One region of the Priestia sp. USM5 genome, then DNA from elsewhere that is predicted to be linked to it. Evidence: riboswitches for the same ligand, from Rfam matches in the RefSeq annotation. Region 1 holds a riboswitch; the other holds the start of a gene.
What was found. Region 1 has a riboswitch for S-adenosylmethionine ahead of ACWATA_RS26310 (LVIVD repeat-containing protein). Riboswitches for the same ligand answer to the same signal wherever they lie in the genome.

Region 1 (5,672 bases):
AGAGCCTTTTATAGGAGGAGACATTTCTGTACAAGTTTGTGCAGATGATCAACAAGTGGCATTTCACGCTGTACGCAACCTTATTAAATCAGCAGTAGGCGTAGCAGAAGTAAAATGGATGCAATCTGGTTTTATTAGTGCTCCGGATGAGAAAACGCCTCGGAATTTATTTGGATTTAAAGATGGTACGGCGAATGTTTCTTCTAACGATTCTGAATCTCATAATCGAATTATTTGGGCGAATAATTCAGAGCCAACATGGATGCAGGGTGGAACTTATATGGCTTTTAGAAAAATCCAGATGTTTTTAGAAGTATGGGATCGATCATCTCTTAAAGATCAAGAAGACACGTTTGGTCGAAAAAAAGATAGTGGGGCTCCTTACGGCAAAGTAAAAGAACACGATAAAGTAAGCCTTATGCAAATGCCTCCTACTTCTCATACAGCTTTGGCAAAGGGAACGAGACAAGAGATTTATAGAAGAGCGTATTCTTATACAGATGGGGTAGATCCTAAAACAGGAAATATAAATGCAGGACTTATGTTTATTAGTTATCAAAAGAATCCTGACACACAATTTATACCAATGCTTAAGGTATTATCTCAGCAGGATAAATTAAATGAGTATACGAAACATATAGGTAGTGCAATATTTGCTTGTGCTCGCGGAATCCGTAAAGGAGAGTACATTGCACAGTCTTTGTTAGAATAGGTTCATAAGAATTTTATCAGGTTAGATATCAGTTTTTTAGTACTGTTATAGATAGGAAATGAGGTGATTATAATGGTAGGACCTGGAAGTGCAATTTTAATAGGGATAACAGCATTAATTATATTTGGTCCCAAAAGGCTACCTGAGTTAGGACGCTCCGCCGGTAAAACACTTCGTGAATTTAAAAATGCAACCCAAGGAATTATGGAGGACCATGATAAAGAGGATAAAAAATCATTAAAAAATGAAGTGAAAGAGGACAAAACACCTCTTTAATAAATTGAGATATGTTATTTTCTGATAAATACAGAGCCAAGTTCTTTATTTGTAAAGAACTTGGCTCTTAAGTAATTTCAAATAGGGATGCTAGTTAACATAAGGGATTTTATAGGTAGTCATAACACAAAATGAGAAACATAAAATTCAATAAGGAACTATCAGCCTGATCTTTCCTCAAGAAAAAACAATCCAACTCCCACGGATTGTTTTTTCTCTTTTTATCTTTTTAATGGTATGACGGATAATTAATAATATTTTTAGCAAACTACCCAAGACGCCGTGAGGCATCATAAAATAGCTCTCCATTCCTTACGAGGATAGAAAAACTACTGATTAGGCCCAGTGGTTTTTCTGCTTTTATGTTGTATAGAATATACAAGGTTAGTTAACATAATCACTCTTTCCGGTACACACGAAAAAAGAGAACCCTTGGGGGGCAAGGATTCTCAAGGGAGTCCTCTTGCTCTTTTATGCAGCTTTTTATACATCGTTGATACAACAACTTTTCTAAGACAACAAACTCTTCAAAGGGAGAAGTCTGCCCAAAATCAAAAGGAATTCATCCATCAGCTGTTGGACTAGTTGCTTAAAACCAGGGATCACTAGAAATCTTTTGCTTTTTATATTTTCTTCAAGTATTTGCACTAGAACCAGTTTACTTACTTATTATTTTTCTGTAAAACTTTTAAGCCTGAGCCCATGTCAGATGCAAGAACGTAGTTTTGATCTACGAAAACTCCCCAAATGTTCGCATTTGCAGGAACATATTTGCCAATCTGAACAGGTTTACTCGGATTCGAAATATCCACAGCTCTCACTCCACCTGCATAGTGAGAAAGATACAATGTATTTCCTTGTACTTTTGGATCGTGGACTGTTTTACCAAACGTAACTTGTTTATTCGGATCTTCTGAAATATTTTCTGTAAGATCTGTTTTAAATTCACTCAATAGTATTGGATTTGTTTTATCTTTAATGTCAAAGATTCTTGTGTAACCATAAGATTTTTCGTAACCTGGTTTTATTGGCGCATATACTTCTCTTGTTTCAACAAGTACCGTGCCGCCTTTTGCAAGTGCAACCGAGTGTGCTGAACCTTGTTGATTAGATGCGAAAGTTGTCCTTCCCTCAAACTTCACGTTTTCGGGATTTGAGATATCTAAAATGATTGTTCCAAGATCCCAGAAAGAAAGGAAAGCTGTTTTTCCTGTTTCATCCGCATATGCACTATGGTTGAATACAGGTCGTTTCTTGCCGTCTGGCGCGTTCCAGTTATATCCGTCAAAGTTTTCACTTACTTCTGGCAGTGAACGTGGATCAAACTCATAAAGTTTCTTTGGCTCAGCTGGATTTGTCACATCAACAAGCTGAAAGTCCTTCTCTTTTCCATGAGAATAGTAGTCTGCGTAAGGGTTCGCAGCAAGAACCAATATGCGGTTTCCTTGCGTCGTTAAGTATAATTCATGTGTTCCTTTTGTTTTCTTTGTTACTTCATAGAACCCTAACTTCTTAGGGTCATATGGATTGGTTACGTCGTATAAAAGAAATCCACCCTTAGAATTCGGATTTTTAACGTCTAGTTGCTGAACAGATACAACAGCTAAATCTCCTTTAAAAGATTTTGTATTTACCGTTTTAACGATTACTTTTTCCTGCCAAGTTCCAGGAATATCTTGATCTGCGAAAACGGCAACCTCTTTAGGATTGGTTGGGTCTTTTAAGTCAAACACTCGAACTCCACCGTTTCCTCCTCCAGAAGTATGTGTCCCTGTGTAAGCAAATCCTTTATGTGCATACACGTCAGCTGTGCTGTTCTTGACACCTTCTCTAATTTCTTTCAATGGTACAGCTGCGGCTTCGTGCAAATACTTTAAATTCTTACTTCCTTCTGTGACAGGAACAGAGCTGATCTCATCTGGGTTACGCTGTCCTTTTTCAATGCTGATGTCTCCAAGTTCATCGTGCGCATATGCAACTGGTAATATAGATGAAACTGTTAATCCCGTAACTAGCGCAGTACTTAACAAAAGTTTTCTTTTCATTAAAATTCCTCCTTGGATTTACTTGATAGAAACTCTACAAGAGGCAGAATACAAAAAGCCTTCTGAACTCATAAAGAGACAGAAGGCTTCCGAAAAATCCGATTTCCTCTCATCTCTCAGCGTGAACACTGTTAGATTTAGCACCGTTTTCCTACTGTCTATTTAGTACGAATGGTTGCCGGGTTTCATAGGGATAATTTCCTCCACCTGCTCTTAATAATAGTATTCCTATCAAATTACTTTGTATTATTACAATGATTTCATGTAATGTCAATATATTTTTTAAACTTTACTTATTGGTATGCTTGAAGACGAGTAGCGAACGGTTGAAGGGGCGTGTGGCCAACGGTGATCAAAGAGAACTGCTAACCAAACTGGCAGCAAACAAGCCGTAGTGTTAGAAGGCGTTATAGGCTAAGGGCGCCTATCGGAAGGAATACGCTCTTTTCACGTCTAAGTATTCATTAGAAAAACAAGCTAGTGTCCTATCAAGGGATTAGTTGATCTTTATTACTCATCGAAATAATGAAAATTACAATATTAATTATATATGTAATCACTTACAAAGTGGATTGAAATAATTGAATATTCTGTTCAGTGATATTAGGTTCGGCATGAAAAATTCTTATAAATAGCTTAAAAAATTAAATAATTAGAAAGAGACTTTATATGGTAAAGTATTGGACCAAATTCAAATAAAAGTCCGCAAAAGTATACGTTTACGGACTGTTGTTTTATATAAGGAATCTATCATTTTTACCGTCCGTTTAAGTCGTGAATTAAATCACGAACGTCTCCTGAAAATCACATACTTTTACGAACGTTTTTAGTAGCATAATAGGAATATAAATGTAAATTTATTATAAAGTGGAAAAAGGAAGTTTTGGATAAATACGTGTAAGTAGTCGAGATTAAAATGAAGGTCGTCAACTTCAATCGAGGACAGTAAGGGCTGTTATCAGTAATGGTTGTTGAATTTTTAAAAAAGACTCCCGCAGTAAATATGTACTAGCAGAAGTCCTAAGTATTAACTAAGCTTGTTCAAGTGAGTCTTCTAGCAAAAATGACTCAAGATCTTTTAATAAGATATTATTTTTTTCCACAATTGATTTAATTACATCAATTCCGATTTTCTTTGAGAATTTGGGATTGTCTTCTTTGATAAAGCTATCTGATTCATTCATATACAATTGTTTTAATTTAAGGATTAAGTAACCGTATAAATATAATAATAAAAAAACAACATTATCAGTACATTCCATTATTCTTAATTTAAAAGATAAACTACAGTTTATTACAATGGTGGATTTTTCATTAATCATACAAGTAATATCTATATCCGTGTCTCTAACTCTTAGTGTGATCTTTTTAAGTTCTCCACCATTGCTTATAAATGCTTTAGTCGCTATTAGTTCTGTTGTCTGGTAAGATTCTCCTGTAAAAACATTAGCGTCATCAGATATATTCCCTACAAAACCACTAATATTTTCTAATTTGGTAATTTCATTTAATGTTCCATTTCGTTCAGTATAAACATAGAATAACCAATTAAATATATCAGGATTAAGTAAGTATTCGGGGTTTTTTTGCGAAATATTTTCTTTACCAATAAGCTTTTTAAATCTACTAATGTTGTAATCATTTGAAGTAATAATAAGTACATATACTTTATTTTCTTTTTCAAAAAATAATGACTCTACATCTAGATCATTTACTCTTTCAGCTTTTGGTAGAAATTTTCCATTACTATCTTTTTTCCTTTTCTTTGTGTACTCCAAATTAGCAATTGCCTTTTGATATGAAATAATTTCTCCTGTAAAATTATCATTACCATTAATCTTGGGTACTTTTATTTCTTCTAATTCACCTATCTCTTTCCAAGAATAATTAAAATATTTCTCGGCTTCATGCATACTAGCAACCTGTTTTTCATCTTTCTTCACATGAGGTAATAACTCGCTATGTTGCCTACTAAAAACTTTATCTAAAGAAGATAAGCAATTAATATTATTTAATAAAAATATATTTGAGTATACTTTTGACATTTATTTACCTCCTTCACATTCAATATTTAACTCTTTCATATTAGAATCACATAAAGCACTACTAATTCTATTTCCCATAGCTGAAGTAACCTTAAAATCTATATATGCAGTGTCTCTTTTAACACGTTTGGGAAGAATAACTATACTTTCTGTCATTATATAAGGTTTCATAGAAAGTCCTCCTAAACGATAGTTATCTAAAACATTAATACAAATTGCCTGATTCTCATTAATTCTAGTACTTGCACTGTCATTGAACCATTCTTGATCGTTTACTAAAGTAACATCAATTATCTGAGGATTAAAGAAAATTTCTATCTGCAATTTTAACAGTTTAAATATTAAAATTGATATTTTACCAGCTGGGATAATTTTTAGTTCAATTTCAATTTGTTTTTCTTCGTACTCCCCGCCTGAAGGTTTAAATTTGATTGATTCTGTATTTCTATTATTTGTTCTAAAATTAATCTCCACTGTCAATCGCGCAAAATAGCTTTTAATAATCCATAATAATGCTTTGTAGAGTAATCCTAGTAATTCTTGTAAAATTGCAATTGCAGCAGCAATTATAGCGCTCAGAATAACTTTTTGTAC
Region 2 (5,672 bases), on a different contig from region 1:
GGTAATTATTTTTTAGATCAAAAAAGACTCTCTATTTAAGAGAGCCTTGCGTCAATTATATTGTTCATAATCAAATATCTTGTTATACATGTTCTCTGCTTCTTCATACGTTGAATACACAGCATCATCTTCAGCTAACAAATGATAAGACTCATGCAGAAACAGCGCTTTTTCACCTTTATTTTCAGGATGTTCAACAATTTCAGCTTGATTAATATTGGCAACGTTTGCCGTATGAGGATTTCGGTAAATAACAAATACTTGATCTCCTACTTGATATTCTTTTTTCTCCACGATCATCATCCTTTTCTTTTTTCTTTACTCGTATGATGTCCGCTTTTACTCATTTTATCCGATAAAAACACGCGGTGAGATCATCAAGAATTTATACGCTTTTACGCTCAATAAACCGAAAAGGAAGCTCAATTTTTTGAGGATCCTTGCTCCTGACTAGTTTAAAAAGCGTTTCGCCCATTTCTTTGAGAGGAAGTTCGATCGTTGTGATTTGTAAATAAGAAGAAAGCGGATGATTATCAAAACCAATAATAGCTAAATCGCCTGGAACTGATATACCCGCTTGTTCGCACTGAGCTTTTATACCAATAGCGACTTGATCGTTTGTTACTAAAAGCGCCTGAGGCCGATTTTTCATCTGCACCAATTTTTTCACCACTTTTTCACCATCTGTCACGTTCAAACAGCCTTGAAACACCCATTCCGGATGATAAGGCTCATTTATTCTTTCTACATATTCTTTGTATGCTTGCTGCCTCTGTTGACTATTTGTACCCGTCATTCTTCCAATACAGTAGCCAATATCCGTATATCCTTTTTCTTTTAAATACATGAGCGCTTTCTTAAAAGCTGCATAATGATCAACGTATACGGAGCGAATAGAACGATTTTTTACGTTTTCGCACACGGCTATCGGCCCGTACTGCTGATAATATTCAATCGTGCTCCAGCTGCCTGCTCTAGAACAAATAATCACTCCATCAACCTGCTTTGTTTTTAGCATATGAAGCGCTTCTTCTTCTTTTTTTACATCATAGTTCGTCTGACAAATAACAAGCTGATACTGCTTTTCTAACGCTTGAGAGGCCACTCCTTCTAAAAGCAGACTGAAATAAGGATGATTAATAAAAGGCAAGACGACAGCAATCATATTTGTTTTCCCTTTTGATAAGTGAACGGCATTAATGTTTTGTTCGTAATTAAGTTCTTGAATTACTTCTTCTACCAGACGGCGCTTTTCTTCTTTTACATACGGATGATGATTTAAAACCCGTGACACGGTCGAAACAGATACACCAGCTTTTTTTGCGATATCTCGGATATTTGTCATGTTTTCACCTTTTTCTCTTGCGCTGAAACGCGTTTCATACTTTATTCTCATTATAAAGTGAAACAGCAATAAGCTAAACCCGTTACAATCATGTTTTTATTCACTTATATAAGGAGGTCATATCATGGGTATTTTATTATTCATTTTATTATGCGGAATTGAAATCGGAGGAGCGGCTTATGCACTTAAACAAAATGAGACACTTTGGAAGGAGCTAGATGAAAAAAAGCCGACTGATTTTTTCAAACAGTAAAAAACCCTTAAAAAGAATGTTCTTTTTAAGGGTTTGATATTACGCAGCTTCTTTAGATGATTTTGATTTTTTATTTAAACGAGGAAAGCCAATTACAATCGCAATGATACCGCAAACCGCTGTTAACATTGGATAGAATGTAAATGGAATAATCTCAACCGGTGAAACTTTAGCAAATCCTGCTGCGAGAAGCATTTGTGCACCGTAAGGGATAAGCCCTTGAACGCTGCATGAAAACAAGTCGAGCAGACTGGCTGATTTACGATTATCAATTGAATACTTATCAGAGATTTCTTTCGCTAACGGACCTGCTGTAATAATTGAAATCGTGTTATTAGCCGTGGCTAAATTGGTTAAACTTACTAATCCAGCGATGCTGAATTCTCCGCCTTTTTTTGTTTGAATGCGTCGTGTTAATAGGTTCAATAAGAACTGAATACCACCGTTATAGCGAATGAGTTCAACCATTCCGCCAATTAAAAGAGATAAAATAATTAATTCCGACATTCCGCCAATACCTTCTGTCACAGTTTTAGCAAGAGAAGAAAGCGTGTAGCTTCCGTCAGCTAATCCAATTACGCCGGCTAATACAATTCCTCCGGTTAAAATGCTTAATACGTTTGCACCAAATATGGCAGCAACGAGTACGCCGACATAAGGCAAGATTTTAAACCAGCTAAAATCTTTAATTTCTACTGATGACGTATTGCCTAGCGTCATTACAAGTAATAAAATCACTGTAACAATCGCTGCAGGAAGGACAATAAAAAAGTTTACTTTTAATTTATCTGACATATTTGTTTTTTGCGTACGAACTGCCGCAATGGTCGTATCAGAGATTACGGATAAATTATCTCCAAACATTGCACCACCAACAACAGCAGCAATTGCCAATGTAATGGATACATGCGCCTGCTCACTGATTCCTACAGCGATAGGCCCTAACGCAGCGATCGTTCCCATTGACGTTCCCATCGAAATTGAAATGAATGCGCCAATAACGAAGATTCCGACTACCACTAAGCTTTGCGGAAGCACAGACAGAGCTAAGTTTACCGTTGAATCAACAGCTCCCATGCCTTTAGCGACTTGAGAAAAAGCACCTGCCAAAATAAAAATAAGTACCATAATAATGATATCAGGATGCCCTGCTCCTTTAGCAAAACGTTCCACTTTTACATTAAGTGAATCTTTGCGGTTCATAGCCAGCGCCACGATGGCTGCAATGATAATAGCTACTAATACAGGCAGCTTATAAAAATCTCCCGTTATAATTCCTGATCCGACAAACAGGACTAAAAAGATGCCCAGCGGTAACAGCGCCCAGCCGTTTCCTTTTTGTTGTTCCATTCTTAACACCTCTTGTTTACGTAATAAAAAAAGACCTCTTCTTATTGATAAGAAGAGGTCTCTTATTTGTATCATAAGATTACCCTTCTCATCTTCCAAACGAAACATCGTCTGCTGGATTTGGCACCGCACTGCGTACAGCCAGTTGCCGAGACATCCTAGGGCCAGTCCCTCCGTCTCTCTTGATAAGAAGTTTATAGTTGTTTTAAAAATAGTCTTTCACTACTGTAATCTCTTTTTATTTAATTGTCAAATGCTATTTTAGAAAAATATATAGTGTGAAAATTCTCACATCAATTAGCTACGTCACGTTTTAAAAACGCCACCCACGCTACGCCCATAAAGAAGACAAAGTGTGCAACTAAGATGAAGATTGAAAATGGAATTGTCATTCCGTCAAACATCGTCTTCATTCCGTCCATATACTGCACAAAGTTTGTGTTGGCGAACAGTAAAAATTTCCCCCACCATAAACCTAGCTCTGATACTAGTCCTGTTACAGCTTTTGCGCCGATACTTATGACAATAGCTAGACTTGAAGCAAGCGCGCTGTTTCTAAATAAAGACGACAGCATAAAAGCAAACGTCATCATCATAAACGTTTCCATATACGCGCTGTCATACGTAAGCGTAATGTTTTTAAGCAGCTGCGCATCTCCTTCTAGACTGGCAAATCCAAAGAACAATGCTCCCCATACAAACGAAAAAAGCAAATAGCTCAGCAAGTAATACAAGCTAATTAAAACGAGCGTTATGTACTTGGACGTTAAAATCGTTGAACGTCTAGCAGGGCGAATTAAAAGAAGCTTAATGGTACCCGCTTCAAACTCTTTTGCAACCATTGATCCTCCAACAGCAAGCGCGAAAAATTGAACGAGGATCAGCATGCCTGCACTAAATGACAGGAAATTCAATATGTTGTCTTCCGTTCCTGCGCTGTTTGCTACTTTCTTCATTAAAAGAGCCATACAAAGAGTTAAGATGCCGATTGTAATAAACGTGACTTTTGTACTTCTTTTGTAAAACCATTTCATGTGTTCATTTTGAATTAACTTAAGCATGGTGCTCTCCCTCCGTAACGGACATAAACGAATCTTCAAGCGTCTCATAAACAGGAGTGATTCGGTAGACTAAAATATCGCTGTCCACTAATTTTCTATTCACAGCTGGAATTTGTTCTTTCATAATCACTACATCAATACTATCGGATTTTATTGTTACTTGGAATTCTTGAGATAAAAGATCCGCTGCTTGTTGCACGTCAGATACTTCAAATTCTACATACATCCCTTGATCTTGACGATTTGGAGATAGATCTTGAACAGCTTTTAACTCGCCGTTTTGAATAATACCAACGCGGTCACATAATGCTTCCACTTCTTTTAATAAGTGGCTCGCGATTAAAATTGAAATACCTTCTTCCCTGCAGAGGGTTTGTAAATATGTACGAAATTCTCTCATTCCCGCTGGGTCTAGACCATTTGTTGGTTCGTCTAGTAAAAGCAATGCAGGCTTATGTAAAATAGCTTGAGCTACTCCTAAACGCTGTCTCATCCCAAGGGAATACGTCTTCACTTTTGCATGAATGCTGTTTTCAAGCTTTACTAGCGCAATCACTTCATCCAAGCGTTCTGCCGTGATCCCTTCATGCATATTCGCAAAGTGTTTTAAATTTTGATAGCCCGTCAGATAATCATAAAACTCAGGGTTTTCAATAATCGCTCCAATTGATTTCATAGCTGAAGTAAACTGTTCTTTTAAAGGAAACCCATTGACGGTAATTGTTCCCTTTGTTTCTTTAATGAGTCCTACTACGGTACGAATTAGCGTTGTTTTTCCAGAGCCGTTCGGACCAAGCAATCCGAAAATCTCACCGCGCTCAACCGATAAGGATACATCATGCAAAATGGTTTTCTTCCCAATTACTTTACTAACATGATCTACTTGTAGCACTGTTTCTGTCATCAGGTACATCCTTTCTTTAATTAGCAATACGCTTTCTATTGTTTCTCTTTTTTAACTATTTGTCTACTATAACCTTATTTTTGGAAAAGTAGCCCATTCAAATCATTCGTATTATCCGCTTACATTTGATAAAATAAAACAAACTTTAGTTAGAGGAGGACTTCTACATAATGAACTTAACCGTATACCTTGCCGGGCAAATTCATGATAACTGGCGAGACGAAATTAAAAACCAAGCGGAACAATTAAACCTTCCCCTTACCTTTGTCGGTCCCATGACAGACCATGACCGCTCCGACAACATTGGAGAAGAAATTTTAGGAAAACAGCCTAACGCTGTCTTAAAAGATGAAGCTGCTTCTCAAATTAATAATTTACGCACGCAGGTGCTCCTTAAAAAATCTGATGTGGTCATTGCTTTATTTGGTGAAAAATACAAGCAGTGGAACAGCTCAATGGATGCAGCGACAGCCATCGCATTAGATAAACCGCTAATTTTGGTTCGCCCTGAAAAACTGCACCACCCGCTTAAAGAACTGTCAAACAAAGCCCAAGTTGTAGTCGAAACGCCAGAACAGGCTCTTCAAGCACTAGCTTATATTTTTGAATAATAAATTTAGAAAGCTCTCAGGTTATTCCTCAGAGCTTTCTTTCGTTTTGAACATAAAAGTGAAGCGTGAAGAGTCGTTTTTTAAACCGTCTATGTTTTTCATAGATTGTATCCGTATAGCTCGATAAAATGAAAAACAATGTATATTC

Region 2: another riboswitch for S-adenosylmethionine. It lies ahead of ACWATA_RS13395 (Na+/H+ antiporter NhaC family protein); the one in region 1 lies ahead of ACWATA_RS26310 (LVIVD repeat-containing protein).

Annotation. Positions count from the first base shown of each region.
Region 1 is NZ_JBSGKN010000004.1:18,754-24,425, reverse strand. It holds gene efeB (iron uptake transporter deferrochelatase/peroxidase subunit) at 1-712, shown strand, start outside; gene ACWATA_RS26315 (twin-arginine translocase TatA/TatE family subunit) at 785-988, shown strand; gene ACWATA_RS26310 (LVIVD repeat-containing protein) at 1,651-3,033, opposite strand; SAM riboswitch class I at 3,140-3,256, opposite strand; gene ACWATA_RS26305 (hypothetical protein) at 4,065-5,078, opposite strand; gene ACWATA_RS26300 (hypothetical protein) at 5,079-5,672, opposite strand, start outside.
Region 2 is NZ_JBSGKN010000001.1:2,473,312-2,478,983, forward strand. It holds gene ACWATA_RS13380 (transcriptional regulator SplA domain-containing protein) at 52-300, opposite strand; gene ACWATA_RS13385 (LacI family DNA-binding transcriptional regulator) at 386-1,345, opposite strand; gene ACWATA_RS13390 (hypothetical protein) at 1,470-1,598, shown strand; gene ACWATA_RS13395 (Na+/H+ antiporter NhaC family protein) at 1,638-2,948, opposite strand; SAM riboswitch class I at 3,034-3,140, opposite strand; gene ACWATA_RS13400 (ABC transporter permease) at 3,242-4,009, opposite strand; gene ACWATA_RS13405 (ABC transporter ATP-binding protein) at 4,002-4,913, opposite strand; gene ACWATA_RS13410 (YtoQ family protein) at 5,084-5,524, shown strand.